DNA from 2 places in the Bradyrhizobium sp. USDA 4516 genome. Region 2 is predicted to be linked to the other one. Evidence: riboswitches for the same ligand, from Rfam matches in the RefSeq annotation. Region 2 holds a riboswitch; the other holds the start of a gene.
What was found. Region 2 has a riboswitch for glycine ahead of ACVI1L_RS04610 (L-serine ammonia-lyase). Riboswitches for the same ligand answer to the same signal wherever they lie in the genome.
Positions count from the first base shown of each region.

Region 1: linked by a shared signal. The riboswitch ahead of ACVI1L_RS39370 (D-amino acid dehydrogenase) and the one ahead of ACVI1L_RS04610 (L-serine ammonia-lyase) in region 2 are both predicted to bind glycine.

Region 1 covers NZ_JBSRXT010000001.1:8,475,733-8,485,656, forward strand. The annotation lists gene ACVI1L_RS39335 (FAD-dependent monooxygenase) at 1-946, shown strand, start outside; gene ACVI1L_RS39340 (hypothetical protein) at 986-1,420, opposite strand; tRNA gene ACVI1L_RS39345 (tRNA-Leu) at 1,645-1,731, shown strand; gene ACVI1L_RS39350 (hypothetical protein) at 1,901-2,221, shown strand; gene ACVI1L_RS39355 (hypothetical protein) at 2,285-2,428, shown strand; gene ACVI1L_RS39360 (ABC transporter substrate-binding protein) at 2,499-4,118, opposite strand; gene ACVI1L_RS39365 (M20/M25/M40 family metallo-hydrolase) at 4,384-5,514, shown strand; glycine riboswitch at 5,607-5,713, shown strand; glycine riboswitch at 5,717-5,831, shown strand; gene ACVI1L_RS39370 (D-amino acid dehydrogenase) at 5,897-7,255, shown strand; gene ACVI1L_RS39375 (ABC transporter permease) at 7,416-8,357, shown strand; gene ACVI1L_RS39380 (ABC transporter permease) at 8,361-9,248, shown strand; gene ACVI1L_RS39385 (ABC transporter ATP-binding protein) at 9,390-9,924, shown strand, end outside.
Region 2 covers NZ_JBSRXT010000001.1:974,493-984,416, reverse strand. The annotation lists gene gcvA (transcriptional regulator GcvA) at 1-4, opposite strand, end outside; gene ACVI1L_RS04620 (carboxymuconolactone decarboxylase family protein) at 225-560, opposite strand; gene glyA (serine hydroxymethyltransferase) at 591-1,865, opposite strand; gene ACVI1L_RS04610 (L-serine ammonia-lyase) at 1,881-3,326, opposite strand; glycine riboswitch at 3,442-3,527, opposite strand; gene ACVI1L_RS04605 (ABC transporter ATP-binding protein) at 4,151-4,945, shown strand; gene ACVI1L_RS04600 (ABC transporter ATP-binding protein) at 4,942-5,655, shown strand; gene ACVI1L_RS04595 (branched-chain amino acid ABC transporter permease) at 5,669-6,547, shown strand; gene ACVI1L_RS04590 (branched-chain amino acid ABC transporter permease) at 6,550-7,563, shown strand; gene ACVI1L_RS04585 (ABC transporter substrate-binding protein) at 7,583-8,803, shown strand; gene ACVI1L_RS04580 (GlxA family transcriptional regulator) at 8,807-9,478, opposite strand; gene ACVI1L_RS04575 (tautomerase family protein) at 9,854-9,924, shown strand, end outside.

The sequences.
Region 1 (9,924 bases), 7.5 Mb from region 2:
CGCACGGATGCCGCTTGGCCAGGCCGCCGAGTTCCGCGCCGGCGCACCCTATTGGGTGATCCACCGCGCCGATTTGCAGGCCGCGCTGCAGGCCGCCGCGAGCGACCATCCCGATATCGATCTGCGGCTCGGCTGCCAGTTCGAGGATGTGACCAAGCATGCGCGAGGCCTCACCGTCGTGCAACGCCGCGGCAATTCACGGCAGGAGGAATTGGCCGTCGCGCTGATCGGCGCCGACGGCATCTGGTCGTCGGTGCGCGGGCATTTGTTTCCGGATGTACAGCCGCAATTCTCCGGCCTGATCGCCTGGCGCGGCACGCTGGACGCCACCGCCCTGCCGCGTGAATACACCGCACCGCGCGTGCAGCTCTGGATGGGACCGGACGCGCATCTCGTCGCCTATCCCATCTCGGCCGGACGCCAGATCAACGTGGTCGCGATCGTATCGGGCACCTGGAACCGGCCGGGCTGGAGCGAGCCCGGCGACATCAACGAGATCAAGGGTGCATTCGCCACCGCGCGCTGGCCCACGACAGCGCGGGTGCTGATCGACGCGGTCGACGGCTGGCGCAAATGGGCGCTGTTCACCCTGCCCGACATCGGTCGCTGGAGCGAAGGCGCGGTGACGCTGCTCGGCGATGCCGCGCATGCGATGCTGCCGTTTGCCGCACAAGGCGCCGGCATGGCGATCGAGGATGCGGCCGTGCTCGCCAAGGCCTTGAGCGACAGCACCGGGGAAAACACCGCGGGCATTCCCGCGGCGTTGACGCGCTACGCACGGGTGCGGCGCGGGCGCGTGCTGAAAGTGCAGCGCCTGGCGCGACAGCAGGGCCGCATCTATCATTTGCGCGGGCCGGCGGCGATCGCGCGCGATCTGGCGATCCGCGCCATCGGTCCGGAGCGCATGCTGGCGCGGCAGGACTGGATCTACGACTGGCGAGCCTGAGCTCGGCCAATCACGACCGACCCGTCTGGAAACGCAAGCTTAGTGGACGAGGCCTCGCGGTGCGCGCGGGCCCTTCGCCGCCGGCGTGGAAGCCGCGGGGGCCGCGGCCGCAGGCGTGTCCGGCGTGCTTTCATGGCACCTGCCTTTGCGCCAGGCCTCATCCGCCAGCTTCTGCTGGGAGTGGATCGAGATCAGCTCGTTGCGATAGACCATCTCGGAGACGACAGTACCGCCGACGCCGGTCTCCGCCTTGGCCATCAATTTTTCCTGATCCGCCGCGCGGGTCTTGAGATTGCTGCGCTCGTTCTCGAGCTGCTTGCAATCATAAAGCTCGTACTTGGCGGGATCTGCGAATGCCGACGGCACGGTGTCGCCGATCTGCGCGCAGCCGGAAACGCCCGCGGCCGAGGCGAGCAGCGCGATGACGGCCGCCGCGCGCGACAGCTTCAGGCGGCGTGGGAAACGAACGGACATTCAGCTTTCTTAACCGGACAGTGTTGAGATTGCCTAAAGCAGCCACCGGTGTCCGGATTGAGGCTCAATCGCGGCGGCGCGCTGCTTATCGCAATGCTCGGCCGCCGAGGCAAATGGAATTGCGGGCCGCCGCTTAAGCCTTTGAAAGCTCACCTGTTAGCACCGGATAATGACAATTCCACTCCGCGCCCAAACGCGCTAGAAATCGGCGCGCCTGGCGCAACGCGGACGTGGCGGAACTGGTAGACGCAAGGGACTTAAAATCCCTCGATGGCAACGTCGTGTGGGTTCGAGTCCCACCGCCCGCACCAACCTTCGCATGCCACGCGCACCCGAGCGGGCCAGCGTCGTGTTTCCCGGCTGTGGCGCAGTTCACACGCCGCGATCGCTGACTGTCGTAGTCTTACCCGCATTGGAAATTCCGGCCGCGCATTTTCGCGGCTGTTGCATTTCGAAATCAATTTTGGTCGGAGATCGGCGATGGAGATTGCAAACTGCAATCGGATTGCGAAGAGCAATCGGATTGCTAGCGAAACGGCGCGCGATCATGGTGCCTTTACTCTCGAGCATGGCGACGATGCGGCTCATTGCAGCAACGGGCTCAATGCCCAGAATTTCCGCAACGCTGCGCCCGACGACCGCGCGATCTACCGGCGATGGATCCGCGGCGCGATCGTGGTGTACGGACTGCTCGCATTTGCCGCTGGAGCGGTGGTCAGGATGAGCGGAACCGGCACCAGACAGACACAGCTCACGAGCTTGTCGAGCCCGAGCAGCATGACACCAGGCCACGGCGATTAGCGGTCCCCGGTTCGGAACCCGTGCACTGCGTATTCGTTGTCATGCCGCAATTGGAGCATGACGATGCCGAACGACGATCCATCCGCGCAGCGCGCAACCGACCAACCCGATCAGCGCAAGGAGCGCCCCTCCCCGCCGCAGCACGCACCACAAGGCGGACCACCGCTCAGCGACGGATTGGAGCAGCTCCGCGACAGCCACACCTGACACGCGACAGGGCGAAAAGAAAATGGCCGGGACAAGTCCCGGCCATTTGTTTTTGCGTCAAGCCGCAAGCTTACTCGGACTTGTCGATATTCCAGAAGATCGGCGTCGCCGGGCCGTCGAGCACACCGGTCAGCGACTTCCGCCATGCGCTCGGAATGGTGTACTGGCCGAGCGGAACGTAGATCACCTGATCGTAGGCCTCGGTCTGGATTTCCGCGGCGATCTTCTTCTTTTCCTCAGCCGAGCCGGCGCGCGCGAACTTGTCACGCAGCTCCTCGATCTTCGGGTCTTCGGCCCAGCCGAACCAGCCGCCATTCTTGCCGCGACCCGTGATCGACGCGTTGACGATCGGATCGGAAACGTCGGCCGCGACCCAGTTGGTGAAGAACATGTTCCAGCCGCCTTCCTTCGGCGGCTTCTGGCTGGCGCGGCGGGTCACCACGGTCTGCCAGTCGGTGGCCTGCAGGTCGACCTTGAAGCCGGCCTCGCGCAACTGCTGCGCAGCCACGACCGGTTGGGCTTTCAACGTCGTGACGTCGCCCGGCGCCATGATCACCACGGGGGTGCCGTCATAGCCGGATGCGGCAAGCGCCTTCTTGGCTTCCGCCAGGCCGTTGCCCTTCACCAGCGTTTCGGCCCCGACGTCGGTCTCGAGCGGCGTGCCGCAGACGAAGAAGGCGCCGCAGATCCTCTGGTACTTGGCGTTGCCGACCAGCGCGTCGAGCACGTCCTTCTGGTTCATCGCCAGGAACGCAGCCCGGCGCACCTTCGGATTGTCGAACGGCGGATAGAGGAAGTTCATGCGTCCGAGGGTCTGGAAGCCGAACTTGTTGAGGACGTCGATCTTGAGATCCGGATTGGCTTCGAGCACCGGCAGCATGTCGAACGGAAGGTTCTCCATGAAATCGATGTCGCCGGATTGCAACGCGTTCACCGCGGTCTGCGCATCGGCCATCGTGACCCACTCGACACGGTCGACCTTGACCACCTTGCCGCCCGCGGTCCAACTCGCAGGCTCCTTGCGCGGCACGTAGTCCTTGTTCTTCTCATAGACCGCCTTCACGCCCGGCTGGAATTCCGCCTGCACGAATTTGAACGGTCCGGAGCCGATCTGTTCCGGGATCGGCTTGTCCGGCGGCGTCTCGGCCAGACGCTTCGGCATCATGAACGGCACGCGCGATGACGGCTTGCCGATCGATTCCAGCACGAGGCCGTAGGGTTCCTTCAGCTTCAGCGTGATGGTCTTGGCGTCGGTCGCCTCCAGGCTCGCGACGAAGTCCATCAGCTTCTGGCCCATGCCGTCGACCTTGCCCCAACGCTGCAGCGAGGCGACGCAGTCTTCCGCGGTGACCGGCGCGCCGTCGTGCCACTTCAGACCGTCGCGCAGCGTGAACGTGTAGGTCAGCTTGTCGTCGGAAACCTTCCAGTCCGCCATCTGCGGCTGGATCTTGAAATTGGAATCCGTCGCCAGCAGCGTGTCATAGATCATGTAGCCATGATCGCGGGTGATGTAGGCCGTGGTCATGATCGGATCGATGACGCGCAGATCCGAGTGCATCACCGCGGTGATGGTCTTGCCCGCGGCCATCGCCTGCGGCGCGAATGACAATTCCTGCGGCGCGAACGACAGCGCGAGCGCCGTCAACGCGGCCGCTAGCGTGCGGTGTTTCCAACGCGAGATAGGGAACATGCAATCTCTCCTGACGTGTAACTGGTCAAAGCCGGCTTATTCGTTATGCATGTGGTTCGTTATTTAGGCGAACTAACATGCTGTATGGCTTGTGAAATTGAGACTTGCACCAAGCGCCAAGCGCGTCAATCGGTTTCAGGTCGCATCGGACGTACACAAACGAATGAGGCCGCGCGCCAGATTTTGGCTTTACAAAATCGTCGGCTGAGATTTTCGTAACGCGCGCGCGATGCCGGCGCCGTCAGAACAACAAGAGAGAACAACGATGAACCCCGCCAATCTCCCCTTTGATTCCGAAACGATGCTGCAGGGCCTGCGCAGCTGGGTGGAATGCGAAAGCCCGACCTGGGACGCCGCCGCGGTCGAACGCATGCTCGATCTCGCCGCCCGCGAGATGGCGATCATGGGTGCGACGATCGAGCGCATCGCCGGACGCCAGGGCTTCGCGGGCTGCGTCCGCGCCCGTTTCCCCCATCCGAAACAAGGCCAGCCCGGCATCCTGATCGCCGGCCATCTGGACACCGTTCACCCCGTCGGCACGATCGAGAAGCTGAAGTGGCGGCGCGAAGGCAACAAGTGCTTCGGGCCGGGCATCTTCGACATGAAGGGCGGCAACTACCTGTCGATCGAGGCGATCAGGCAATTGGCGCGCGCCTCCTTTACGACTCCGCTGCCGATCACCGTGCTGTTCACCCCCGACGAAGAGGTCGGCACGCCGTCGACGCGCGACATCATCGAGGCGGAAGCCGCGCGCAACAAATATGTGCTGGTGCCGGAGCCCGGCCGTCCGAACAACGGCGTCGTCACCGGCCGCTATGCGATCGCGCGCTTCAACCTGGAAGCCACCGGCAAGCCCAGCCATGCCGGCGCAACGCTGTCTTCCGGCCGCTCCGCGATCCGCGAGATGGCGCGGCAGATCATCGCCATCGACGGCATGACCACCGAGGACTGCACGTTCTCGGTCGGCATCGTGCATGGCGGCCAGTGGGTCAATTGCGTCGCGACGACCTGCACCGGCGAAGCGCTCAGCATGGCCAAGCGCCAGGCCGATCTCGACCGTGGCGTCGAGCGCATGCTGGCACTGTCGGGCACCGCCAACGACGTGACCTTCAAGGTGACGCGCGGCGTCACCCGCCCGGTGTGGGAGCCCGATGCGGGCACCATGGCGCTCTATGAAAAGGCAAAAGGCCTTGCTGCAGCGATGGGTCTCGATCTGCCGCACGGCAGCGCCGGCGGCGGCTCGGACGGCAACTTCACCGGCGCGATGGGCATCCCCACGCTCGACGGCCTCGGCGTTCGCGGCGCCGATGCACATACGCTCAACGAGCACATCGAGGTCGACAGCCTCGCCGAACGCGGCCGCCTGATGGCGGCACTGCTGGCGACGCTGGACTGACATCGATTTGCACTGCACAACACGTTGGCACTGCCGGATCGAAATTTAGCCTTGTCCATTTTTGAGGCTTCGCCTACGGTCCGGCCGTCCAACGCGACGATGCGGGAGAGATCGAAGCGACAACATTCGTGTTGTTGCCTTTGGCGCCGACGGAGCAACCGCCCCGGAAACTCTCAGGCAAAAGGACTGTATCGTCAGGACGATCTGGAGAGAGACGAACATGGCCGCACATCAAGGGCCATGACGTCCACCGAAGGGGATAGTTCGCTTCTGGCCCCGGCCCGATGCGGATCAAGCTCTCAGGTACCGTGACAGATGGGGCGCCGATGCCGGTTTCACCGGCGGTTCGGCGACTCTAACCCACGGGAGCCTGACAACTATCATGCCACACATCGCGATCATCGGCGCCGGCATCACCGGCGTAACGACGGCCTATGCCCTGCTTGAACGCGGCTACAAGGTGACTGTCCTCGACAGGCATCGCTACGCCGCGATGGAAACCTCGTTCGCCAATGGCGGACAACTCTCCGCCAGCAACGCCGAGGTGTGGAACAGCGCCGCGACCATCCTCAAGGGGCTGCGCTGGATGCTGAGAAGCGACGCGCCGCTGCTGATGAACCCGAAGCCGAGCTGGCACAAATATTCCTGGATCGGCGAGTTCGTAGGCCACATCACGCGCTATCGCGGCAACACCATCGAGACCACGAAGCTCGCCATCGAAGCGCGCAAGCATCTGTTCTCGATCGCAGAGCGCGAAAACATCGCCTTCGATCTCGAACGCCGCGGCATCCTGCACGTCTATCACGACAGGGCCGGCTTCGAAGCCGGCCTCAAGGTCAACACGCTGCTGCAGCAAGGCGGGCTCGACCGCCGGCCGGTGACCCCGGACGAGATCCGCGTCATCGAACCCGCGCTGCAGACAACCTGCTATGGCGGCTTCTTCACGCCGTCGGACGCGATCGGCGATATTCACAAATTCGCGCGTGGGCTTGCCGACGCCTGCATCCGCCGTGGCGCGAGCTTCGTCCATGAAGCCGACGTCGACACGATCGCACACGGCGATGACGGCTTCCGCATCGGCTGGAACGAAGCTGCTTCACATGATGCTGCGGTCGCGACGCGCCAGCAGCTACAGGCGGACGGGATCGTGATTTGCGCCGGCGTGGCGAGCCGCCACTTCGCCAGCCTGCTCAACGACCGCGTCAATGTCTATCCGGTGAAGGGCTATTCGATCACGGTGCAACTCGATGCGCCGCAAAGCCGGAATGCGGCCCCAACCGTCAGCCTGCTCGATGAAGCTGCGAAGATCGTCACCAGCCGGCTCGGCGCCGACCGCTTCCGCGTCGCCGGCACCGCCGAGTTCAACGGCTTCAACCGCGACATTCGCGCCGACCGCATTCAACCGCTGGTGGACTGGGTGCGGCATCATTTCCCGGAGATCGACACGTCGAAAGTCGTGCCATGGGCGGGCCTGCGCCCGATGATGCCGAACATGATGCCGGTGGTTCGCGCCGGACGGATTCCGGGCGTGTTCTACAATACGGGCCACGGTCATCTCGGCTGGACACTGTCGGCGGCAACGGCGCAGATGGTGGCCCAGGCGATCGACGATTGGCGCGACCTCGACACGCCGCCGATGGCGCCGACGTTCGGTGCCGGGCTCGACGTGCCCGCCGACGCGCGCAAAGCTGAAATCAATCCACCTTCCAGTGGACTGCTTCAAACTTCACCGGAGGAATAATCGCGGCCAACAGGACTGATTAGCTGCACCGCAAAATCCGCAGCACCGATGGCATGGGACTTGCTCAAGTTCTACCGTGAGTCTGCTACCATCTGTGCTACGGTCTGGTGTGCAACGGTCCCGCTGGGGACTTCATCGACCACAACCCAACGGATCAAATTTGCTCGGATATCTGCTTCGCCGCATCCTCGCCGCCATTCCCGTGATGGGCGTGGTGGCTCTGTTCGTGTTCCTGTTGCTGCGGCTGACGCCGGGCGACCCGGCCGCCATCCTCGCCGGCGACAACGCGACTCCCGAACAGCTCGAACGCATTCGGACCTCGCTTGGTCTGAACGAGCCGATCTACATCCAGTTCTACACCTGGATCGCCAAGTTGCTGCACGGCGACCTCGGCGTCTCCCTGATCTCGAACAAGCCGATCCTCGAAATGATCGTCCCGCGCCTCGAGCCCTCGATCTCGGTCGCGCTGGCCACCATCATCCTCTCGATCCTGGTGGCGGTGCCGCTCGGCGTGATCGCGGCGTGGAAGCACGGCACCTGGATCGACCGCTTCGTGATGGGGCTTTCCGTGCTCGGCTTCTCGGTGCCGGTGTTCGTCATCGGCTATGTGCTGATCCAGATCTTTGCGATCGATCTGCGCTGGGTTCCGGTACAGGGCTTCAAGAGCATCTCGGCCGGCTTCGGTCCGTTCTTCCAGCGCCTCATCCTGCCGACCTGCACACTCTCCTTCATCTATGTCGCGCTGATCGCACGCATGACGCGGGCCTCGATGCTCGATGTGCTCGGCGAGGATTACGTGCGCACGGCGCGGGCCAAGGGCATCGGCGAGACCGGCGTGCTGCTGCGCCATGCGCTGCGCAACGCCGCCGTGCCGGTCATCACGGTGATCGGTTCCGGCTTCGCGCTCTTGATCTCCGGCGTCGTCGTCACCGAGAGCGTGTTCAATCTGCCCGGCATCGGCCGCCTCACCGTCGATGCGGTGCTGGCGCGCGACTATCCGGTGATCCAGGCGATGATCCTGTTGACGTCAGGTATCTACGTCGCGGTCAATCTGTTGATCGACCTCGCCTACACCCTGCTCGATCCTCGTATCCGGTACTGAGCAATGGCGATCGAAACCCTTCCCGAATCCTCGCTTCCCGTCACCCGGCCGTTCCGCGTCAAGTTCGGCTTCCTGACGTCGACGCCGATCATCGCGGTTGCGACGATCAGCCTCGCCCTCATCATCCTGATGGCGATCTTCGCACCGCTGCTTGCGCCGCATGATCCTCTGCTGCTGACGCCGTCGCAGCGGCTGAAGCCGTCGAGCGCGCAATATCTGCTCGGCACCGACGCCTATGGCCGCGACCTGTTGTCGCGCATCATCTACGGCGCACGGATCTCGCTGGTGATCGGGCTCGGCGCCGCCGTCTGCTCGATCGCCATCGGTCTTCTGATCGGCCTCGTCGCCGGCTTCTTCCGCTGGGTCGATGCGGTGCTGATGCGCGTGATGGACGGCCTGATGGCGATCCCCGCCATCCTGCTCGCGATCGCCGTGGTGTCGCTGTCGGGCGCCAGCATCTGGACCGTGATGGTCGCGATCACCATCCCCGAGATCCCGCGCGTGGCGCGGCTGGTGCGCTCAGTGGTGCTGACCGCACGCGAGGAGCCTTATGTCGAGGCCGCGATTTCGCTCGGCAGCAGCCTGCCGAAGATCATGTGGCGGCATTTGATGCCGAACACGATCGCGCCGCTGATCGTGCAAGGCACCTATGTCTGCGCGTCCGCGATCTTGACCGAGGCGATCCTGTCGTTCCTCGGCGCCGGCATCTCGCCGGAAACGCCGACATGGGGCAACATCATGGCCGAGGGCCGCGCCTATTTCCAGGTCAAGCCGTCGCTGATCTTCTGGCCGGGGCTGCTGCTCTCGATCGCCATTCTCAGCGTCAACCTGATCGGCGACGCCGCCCGCGACGCGCTCGATCCCCGCATGAAGCAGCGTGAGGGCAAGTGACGGCTTCAGCTCTTCTGAAGCCGTCATTCCGGGGCGATGCGAAGCATCGAACCCGGAATCTCGAGATTCCGGGTCTGGTGCTGGCGCACCATCCCGGAATGACAGTGGGTAAATTCCTTCGCAGCGCCAAGAGACCCTGACATGACCAACGTCGTCCTCGACATCAGCAATCTCGTCGTCGGCCTCGGCCGCAAGGCGGATGCGCATCGCATCATCGACGACCTCTCGCTGCAGGTACGTGAAAGCGAGACGCTGTGCCTGGTCGGCGAAAGCGGCTCGGGCAAGTCGGTGACATCGCTCACCGTGATGGGCCTGCAGCAGAAGGGCACGCTGGTGCCGTCTGGCGGCAGCGTCAAACTGGTCGGCGAGGAACTGCTCACCGCCAGCGACCGGCGGCTGCGGCAACTCCGCGCCACGCGGATGGCGATGATCTTCCAGGAGCCGATGACCGCGCTCAATCCCGTGGTGCCGGTAGGCCGCCAGATCGACGAGGTGCTGCGCGCCCACACAGATCTCGATGCCCGCGCACGGCGCCAGAGGATTTTGGCGATGATGGAGCATGTGCGGCTGCCGGACGTGGAGCGCATCTTCTCCTCCTACCCGCACCGCCTGTCGGGCGGCCAGCGCCAGCGCATCATGATCGCGATGGCGCTGGTGCTGGAGCCGAAGCTCCTGA
Region 2 (9,924 bases):
TCATGCGGGCTCCGGTCGTCCTGTCAATGACTTCAGATCCTGCGGTATGCTCTTGCTCTCGCTGAAGATTACGCAGGCATCCCGGCCCCGGCAATTGGTATTTTGGCGTCCAATCGGTCCGGACGTTCGTTCATGGCCAAGCCGTGGAGGCCGTCGCTACGTCGAACTTCCTGTTGACCAGGCAGTAGCGCACTTGCTCGTGTCCCGCTTTTGCAGCGGAGACGCTATGACGTCAGTTCGTCGAAAGCCGCGAGCGCCTTGCCCGCATAAACCGTAGCAGGGCCGCCGCCCATTTCGACCGAGACGGCGATTGCTTCGACAAGCTCTTCCCTAGTCGCGCCGTGCTTGATTGCGCTCTGCATGTGGAAGACGATGCAACCTTCGCATTTTACGCTGATCGAAATGGCGACGGCAATGAGCTCCTTGATCTTGGCCGGCAGAGCGCCATTCTTGTTGGCGGCAAGCATGACACTCTGGAAAGTCTGCATGACCTGCGGCGCAGCTTTGTAAAGGGCTGTCGCCTGGTCGCGGAGCTCTGCTGATAGCGTTTTCGCTTCCATTGTACCTGTCTCCCTCAATCGACCGGACGGTTAAATTGCGTGCGGATAAATCGGAAATGCCTGACTGAGTTCGCGCACACGTTTGGCAATCGATGTCTCCCCAATCAAAATCAGCGGATCTCTCGCGGCAATGTTCAGGGTTTTCAGGATCAATGATCCGATTTCCCGGAACTCCGTTTCCTTGAACCCCCGTGTGGTGACGGCGGGCGAGCCCAATCGGATCCCCGAGGTGATAGCCGGCTTCTGTGGATCAAAGGGGATTCCATTTTTGTTGCAAGTCAAGCCGACATGGCCAAGCGCCAGTTCGGCGGCCTTGCCCGTCACTCCAAGCGGGCGCAGGTCGACCAGAACGACATGGCTGTCGGTGCCGCCGGAAACGATCGCAAGACCGCCCTCGGCGAGCGAGGCGGCAAGGACCCGCGCGTTGGCAATCGTTTGCTTCGCATACGTCGTGAACGACGGCTGAAGCGCCTCTCCGAATGCCACAGCTTTTGCGGCTATGACGTGCATCAGTGGACCGCCTTGGGATCCTGGAAAGACTGCCGAATTTAGCTTCTTCGCGAGATCCTCGTCGTTGGTCAGAATGAGCCCGCCGCGTGGTCCGCGCAACGTCTTGTGCGTCGTCGAAGTCACGACATGTGCATGGGGAACCGGGCTCGGGTAGGCATTGGCAGCAACAAGGCCAGCAACGTGAGCCATATCGACCATCAGTTTCGCGCCAATTTCATCGGCGATCGTCCGAAACTGTGTGAAGTCAATCTCACGAGGATAGGCCGAACCGCCCGCAACAATTAGCTTTGGCCGATGTTGATGCGCCAGGCTGCGGACTTCATCCATATCGATCAGGTGGTCCGTCTCGCGTACTCCGTAAGGGATCGCCCGAAACCACTTACCTGAGATCGTGACGGCGGCACCGTGCGTGAGATGACCGCCATGCGCTAGAGAAAGGCCCATAAAGGTGTCGCCGGGCTCCAGAAGCGCCAGGAATGCAGCAAGGTTTGCTTGTGCTCCGGAGTGAGGTTGCACGTTGGCAAATCCTGCGCCGAAAAGTGCCTTCGCCCGTTCAATCGCAAGCAGCTCGACTTCGTCAACAAACTCGCAGCCTCCATAGTACCGGCGTGCGGGATATCCTTCAGCATACTTGTTGGTGAGCACGGACCCCTGAGCTGCGAGGACCGCTTCTGAAACGATGTTTTCGGATGCAATCAGCTCGATCTGACTCTGCTGGCGGCGCAGCTCTCGATCGATGGACGCGAACACGGGATCATCGAAACCTCGTCGCGTCATTTCCACGACATTATCCATGGCTACTTCCTTTGTTCAGCACTCGGGGACGTTAACGGCGAGGCCGCCTCGAGATGTCTCTCTGTACTTGTCGTGCATGTCGGCTCCGGTCTGACGCATCGTCTCGATGACATGATCAAGCGATACCTTGTGGGTGCCATCGCCGGCGAGAGCCAGCAGCGCTGCATTGATCGACTTGATTGCGCCGAATGCGTTGCGTTCGATGCACGGGATCTGAACGAGCCCTGCGACCGGGTCGCAGGTCATGCCGAGATGATGCTCCATTGCAATCTCAGCAGCATTTTCGATTTGTTCGTTGGTGCCACCTAGGGCGGCGGCAAGTCCTGCAGCCGCCATCGCGGCGGCCGAGCCGACCTCACCCTGACAACCAACTTCCGCGCCGGAGATGGAAGCGTTGTGTTTGATGATGCTGCCGATCGCGGTCGCAGTGAGAAGGAATCTGCGCATGCCATTCACATCGGATCCGTCGCAGAAGTCACGGTAATATCTGAGAACGGCGGGTAACACGCCGGCGGCGCCATTCGTCGGTGCCGTGACGACCCGACCACCGGAAGCGTTCTCCTCATTCACGGCAATGGCAAAGGCGGACACGTACTCGAACGCTTCGCTTGGGGAGCGTTGGTTGGCCAGCGCAGCAGACCGAAGTCTCTGAAACAGCTTCTTCGCTCGGCGCGGGACTTTCAAACTGCCGGGCAGGTCCCCATCTCGATCGAGGCCGCGATCGACACACGCCATCATCACTCGGATAAGGGTGTCTAGAAGTTCAACGATGGAAGGCTCGTCCCGGCGTGCCAGCTCGTTGACGAACGCAACGTCAGCTATGGTGCAGAAATTGGCGCGGCATATTGCCAGGAGCTCATCCGCCGACCGGAAATCGAAGCCGAATGCAAAGGTCTGCACCTTTGATGCGCCGCTGTCTCCGTCGCGTTCGACAAATCCCCCTCCAACGGAGTACCAGACCTCTGAGGCGATGATTTCGCGGCGTATATCGAAGGCTTGCAGCAACAGCGCATTGGGGTGACGGTCGTAGACCGTTTGCCTGTCAAAGACGATGTCGCGTGCTTCGATGAATTCGATTGCAGTATCATTGGGAAGAACAACGCTGCCACTCGATCGTATCTCGGCCAAGATCGAGTCGGTCTCATCCGGCTCCAGCTGGTCGGGCGAGTGTCCGGAGAGCCCGAGCAAAATCGCAGCGTCCGTTCGATGGCCTTTACCAGTCCAGGCCAGCGATCCGAAGGCGGTAACGGCTATTCTGCTGGTCCTTTGTTGCCGCTCTGCGCCTAGGCCTCTCACGAAAGAGGACGCGATCTTCATCGGTCCGATCGTATGTGAGGAAGACGGACCGACCCCAACCTTGAACAAGTCACCCAGCCCGATGGGCAACATGATTTGCTCGCCGCGTTGCGCAGCCCGCTCGAGCAGGGTGGTTATTGCTGTTGTTAACGCAGATACCGACATGAAGCACCTCTAGCCATCGATCAAATCGATCGAGCTGTTGAAGCGCCCCATCTGTCTTTTTGGCCTGAGAGTGTTATCCCTTCGGCGGATGCTGACCGCATCACTTTCCAGATGTAGATCCGACACGGTCCTTTTGCCTGAGAGTTTCCGGGGCGGTTGCTCCTTCGGCGCCGGGTATCCGGCCTCTCCCGTGGTCAGATAGACTTAGTTACTTCTCTAAAACTCCAAACACTGATGATTGAAAAATAGCTGCCGAGTGGGCTGTATCGCAGTCGCCTGGATCGAGCAAGGGCGCGCCGTTCTGTCGTCCGTGAAAACGGTTCACCGCTTGGTCGAATACTGTTCGTTTGCGTTCACCGTAGGCAAATACTTAGTTTGCCGAGCCTCTCATCGGTGAAGCAACACGTCAAGCGGCGGCGATGTTGCGCACGATGTTTGATTTCGTCCGGGCTTCGATGCGAATCCCGGTCCTCGTTATAGACCCGAAGAATTGTGAACTAGCAGGCTGCTCAATGACCTGCAGAACTGAGAGGGTTGAAACGTCGTGTGCGGCTGTCAATGATCATAATTTGCGATGTCTGCCCGCTTGCTCCGTGATGCTGCTTCAACTTGGCAGTCGCGGACGCCCGGTTCGTTTGCTCCGGGCAATGCGGTGCATGTCTGCAGAGCGTTTGGTTCAGTTCGGCGAGCGCTTTCCAGGCTGACGCGACTCTTCGCCGCCGTTTCACGGAACTGCTGATGATATGTCGCATCGAGATCGATAGGGGATTCGTGTGTTCGGGTTGAATAGCCGAGATGCCATCGCTGAAGTCGGGAAAGAAGAAGTGTCCCGATCAACGGACCAATCACGCTCCTCATTTCTCGCGGTTCGCGACGTCAGCGTCGTGTTCGGCGGCATCATCGCACTGAACGGCGTGTCGTTCGACATGCGCCATGGACAGATCCTCGGGCTGATCGGGCCGAACGGCGCCGGCAAGACGACGCTGTTCAATTGCCTGTCGCGGCTCTATCAGCCGTCGTCGGGCGACATCCTGATGGAAGGCAAGAGCATCCTGTCGCGCCCGCCGCACCGGATCGCCGAGATCGGCATCGGCCGCACCTTCCAGAACGTCGCGCTGTTCCCCAACCTGTCCGTGATCGACAATGTGCGCGTCGGCGCGCATGCGCGCACCTCGAGCGACATCGTCAGCGACTCGCTGCGCCTCGCCTGGGTCCGCCGCGGCGAGACCGACATGAACAAGAAGGTGCACGACATCCTTGGCTATCTCGATCTCGAGGACGTCGCCCACACCGTGGTCTCGGGACTTCCGTTCGGCACCCAGAAGCGCGTCGAACTGGCGCGCGCCCTGGCCGCGGATCCGAAGATCCTGCTGCTCGACGAGCCGGCCGGCGGCCTCAATCACGAAGAAGTCTATGTGCTCGGCGACCTGATCCGCAAAATCCGCGACGACCGCAAGATCACCGTGCTGCTGGTCGAGCATCACATGGGTCTCGTGATGTCGATCGCCGACCACGTCGTCGCGCTCAATTTCGGCCGCAAGCTTGCCGAAGGCACGCCGGCCCAGGTCCAGGCCGACCCTGATGTCATCAAGGCCTATCTGGGGAGCAAGGACCAATGACCACGATGCTCAACGTCAAGGACCTGCGCGCCTATTACGGCCAGGTTCAGGCCCTGCACGGCCTCTCCTTTTCGCTCAACGAGGGCTCGCTGACCACCCTGCTCGGCGCCAACGGCGCCGGCAAGACCACCACACTGCGGGCGATCTGCAACATGGTGCGCTCCACCGGCGCGATCGAGTTCGAGGGCAAGCCGATCGGCACGCGCTCGACCGAAAACGTGGTCCGCCTCGGCATCGCCCACGTGCCGCAGGGCCGCGGCACCTTCACCAACATGACGGTGGAGGAAAACCTGCAGCTCGGCGCCATCAGCCGCCCGGACAAGAAGGCGATCGGCGCCGACATCGAACGGATGTACGAGCATTTCCCGGTGCTGAAGCAGCGCTACACCCAGCAGGCCGGCACGCTGTCCGGCGGCGAGCAGCAGATGCTCGCGGTGGCGCGCGCGCTGATGCTGCGGCCGCGCCTGATGCTGCTCGACGAGCCGTCGTTCGGCCTCGCGCCGCTGATCGTGCGCGACCTGTTCCGCATCCTCGGCAAGATCAATCGCGAGGAAAAGGTGACCATCCTGGTGGTCGAGCAGAATGCGCAGCTCGCGCTTGAGCTCGCCGACCAGGCCTACGTGATCGAAACCGGACGGATCGTGATGTCGGGCAATGCCAAGGACATCGCGAACAACGAAGACGTCCGCAAATCCTATCTCGGCTACTGAGGGAGCTGGCACAATGGAGCTTTTTGCCAACCAGGTCCTGGCCGGCATCGCCACCGGCGCGATCTATGCCTGCATGGCGCTCGCGGTGGTCATGATCTACCAGGCCATCGACCATCTGAATTTCGCCCAGGGCGAAATGGCGATGTTCTCGACCTTCGTGTCCTGGCAGCTGATGCAATGGGGCGTGCCGTATTGGGGCGCCTTCGTGCTCACCGTCGCCTTTTCGTTCGCCGCCGGCATCGTCATCGAGCGGTTGCTGTTCAAGCCGCTGGCGAAGGCGCCGATCCTGACCAACGTCGCCGGCTTCATCGCGCTCTACGCGATCATCAACTCGGTCGCCGGCCTGATCTGGGACTTCACCATCAAGCAGTATCCGACGCCGTTCGGTTCCTCACCGTTCCTCGGCAGCCAGCTGATCTCGACCCATCAGGCCGGCATGATCGGCATCACGCTGTTGATGCTGCTCCTGCTGTTCTTCTTCTTCCGCTTCACCCGGGTCGGTCTTGCGATGCGCGCCGCCGCATCGCTGCCGGAATCGGCCCGGCTGGTCGGCATCAACACCTCGTGGATGATCGCGCTGGGCTGGGGCATGGCCGCCTCGATCGGCTCGATCGCCGGCATGATGATCGCACCTGTGGTGTTCCTCGAGCCTAACATGATGCTCGGCGTGCTGATCTATGGATTTGCCGCAGCCGTGCTCGGCGGCCTGTCGAGCCCGTTCGGCGCCGTCATGGGTGGCTTCCTGGTCGGCGTCTTCGAGAACCTCGTCGGCACCTACATCCCCGGCGTCGGCAATGAACTGAAACTTCCGATCGCGCTTGCGCTGATCATCGTCGTCCTGGTCGTGAAACCGGCAGGCCTGTTCGGCCGCGCCATCGTGAAGCGAGTTTGATCATGAGCGCCGCTGAAGAAGTCGAAGTCGTCACCGAAGGCCAGGCCGTCGAGGCCGTTCCCAAGCGCGCCATGACGCTGGGCTACGGCACCTCGCTCGTCGTGCTCGCCGCGCTGATCCTGATCCCGCTGTTCGTCAAGAACTTCATCATCTTCCAGATGACGATGCTTCTGATCTACGGCCTTGCGGTGCTGGCGCTCAACATCCTGACCGGCGGCTCCGGCCAGTTCTCGCTCGGCCAGAGCGCGTTCTACGCCGTCGGCGCCTACACCTCGGCGATCCTGATGGAGCATGCGGGCATGAACTATGCCCTCACGCTGCCGATCGCCGGCATCGTCTGCTTCGGCTTCGGCTTCCTGTTCGGCCAGCCGGCGCTGCGGCTTTCCGGCGTCTATCTGGCGCTCGCGACCTTTGCGCTCGCCACCGCGATGCCGCAGCTTCTGAAGCTGGGCTATTTCGAGCACTGGACCGGCGGCGTGCAGGGTCTCGTGGTCACCAAGCCGGATGCGCCGTTCGGCCTGCCGATGGGGCAGGACATGTGGCTGTATTACTTCACGCTGGTGGTCACGATCGCGATCTATATCGCTTCGGTGAACCTGCTGCGCTCGCGCTCCGGCCGCGCCTTCATGGCGATCCGCGACAACGAGATCGCGGCCTCCGCGATGGGCGTCGACGTCGCGCTGTACAAGACGCTGGCGTTCGGCGTCTCGGCCGGCATCACCGGCGTTGCCGGCGGTCTCGGTGCCATCGCGGTGCAGTTCGTGGCGCCCGACGGCTACACCATCCAGCTCGCGATCTCGCTGTTCCTCGGCATGGTGGTCGGTGGCGTCGGCTGGCTGCCCGGCTCGATCGTGGGCTCTGCCTTCATCATCTTCGTGCCCAACATCGCCGAAGGTATTTCGAAGGGCCTTTCGGGCGCCGTGTTCGGCGTGCTGCTGTTCCTGTTCGTATTCCTGGCGCCGAACGGCACACGCGACTTGCTCAATATGATCCGAAGATCTGTTGGGGAAAAATGATGAGACTGGAGGAGAAAACATGCATTTGAAGTTTCAACGGAGCATTTGGATCGGGCTTGTCATCGCTCTAGGCGCATCTAACGCGTCAGCTCAAAAAAGCTACGATGCCGGCGCAACCGATACAGAGATCAAGGTCGGCAACATCATGCCGTATTCGGGGCCCGCATCGGCCTTTGGCGTGATCGGCAAAACTGAAGAGGCTTATTTCAACAAGATCAATGCTGAGGGGGGAATCAATGGTCGCAAGATCAATTTCATCTCCTATGACGATGGCTACAGCCCGCCCAAAGCTGTGGAGCAGGCAAGGAAGCTCGTCGAGAACGATGAGGTGCTCCTAATCTTCAATCCCCTAGGTACGGCATCGAACTCGGCGATCCAGAAGTTCATGAACGCCAAGAAAGTTCCGCAGCTGTTCGTCGCCACCGGCGCAACGAAGTGGAACGACCCTGCGGGCTTCCCCTGGACCATGGGCTGGCATCCCTCCTATCAGAGCGAAGCCCGCGTTTACGCGAAGTATTTGCTGAAGAACAAGCCCGACGCCAAAATCGGCGTACTGTATCAGAACGATGATTTCGGCAAGGACCTCCTAAGGTGGCTGAAGGATGGACTCGGAGCGAAGTCATCGATGATTATCGCTGAATCAAGCTACGAAATTACAGAGCCTACGATCGATAGCCATATCGTCAAACTGAAGGCATCCGGGGCCGATGTGCTCTTGTCATTCACCACGCCCAAGTTTGCAGCGCAGGCGATCAAGAAACTTGCCGAGATCAATTGGAAGCCAGTTCATATCGTCGCGAACGTTTCGAATTCGGTCGGAGGTGTTATTCAGCCCGCAGGTGTTGAGAATGCGCAAGGGGTTCTCTCCGCCGCCTATCTTAAGGATGGCAGCGATCCGCAATGGCGTGACGATCCGGGGATGAGCAGATTCGTTGCCTTCTTGAAGGATTACTATCCGTCGGGAAACAAGCTCGACAACAATGTCGTGTATGGCTACGCCGTAGCACAGACGCTCGTTAAAGTGTTGCAGATGTGTGGGAACAACCTTACTCGGGAAAATGTAATGAAGCAGGCCGCAAGCCTCCGAGACTTTATCCCAGACGCACTGTTGCCTGGAATCAAGATCAACACGTCATCGACCGATTTCGCCCCGATCAAGCAACTGCAGATAATTCGGTTCGAGGGCGACAGATGGGTCCTGTTCGGCGACACCCTGAGCGGCAGTGCCGACGAGAAATAGCGGTTATGCTCGAAACAGGCTCGGCGATCTTCCCGTGTGGCGGCGGATCAGGCGATAGAGCGCCGAGCTATCCTCGAATCCAACTCGCTCAGCAACACTTTCCAGCGATAAGCGCGTCGTCTGCAGCAGGTGAAGCGCCGCATCGACACGGATTTTCTGCGCGAACTTCATCGGCGACATTCCCGTTGCGAGAGCTAACCGGCGGTTCAGCGTGCGGGTCGTGGTGCCCGTTTGCAGGGCCAGGTCCTGGAGTGTGAAAGGCATCGCCAAGCGGCGACGCACATAGGCGTCGACCTTGCGCGCAATTGGATCCTGAGCGGCCAGAAAGGCCGGGATGACGTAGCGCGCCTGTGATGCGCGTTGATCGACGACGATATGCCGCGCCGCGTCCTCCGCAAGAGCGGGGCCGGCGAAACGCGAGACGAGACCAAACATCAGGTCGATGTGAGCGAAAGCTGCGCCGGACGTCCACACCCGGGTATCTTCCGTCAGCATAGAGTCGGAATCAGCAAGGCTTTTCGGAAAGAGCGATTTCAACTTTGGTGTCAGCCACCAGGTCGTCGTGCAACGCCTGCCGTCGAGCAGTCCTGCCTGGCCCAGCAGAAAAAACCCCGGTACAAGATGCTGCAACCGTCGTGCCGCCTCGCCACGCAGCGCGCAGCCAATTTGCTGCATGGGTGGCATCCGGCGCGGCAATCCTCTCATCCACTGCGGCGTCGGTTCCGGCGCCGATGCCCAGCACGATAACGAGGTCTCTGGGTTTTGACCTGCGTAGGGATTGTGCGGGCAAGCTCACGCCACCCCGTAGCTTGGCAACCGAGCCATCGCTGACAACCGCACGCCACTCAAAGACCGGCTCGTCAGCTAGCCGATTGACCGTATCCAGTACGTCGAGCGTGACCCCGAGTGCCGCCGGACTGGAGCCTTCCAGGATCAGGATATCAATTCTGACCATTTGGCAAAACCTGCATGATTATTGTCAGATGTGCCACTGTAAAACGAACGCCGCGTTTTGCAAGATCAACCATCAGCTACTAATGGGAGATCCATATGCCTCTTCTGTATGTCACGCTTACGCCGGGTGTTTTCAACGCCGCTGCTAAGCAGAAACTGGTCAAGGC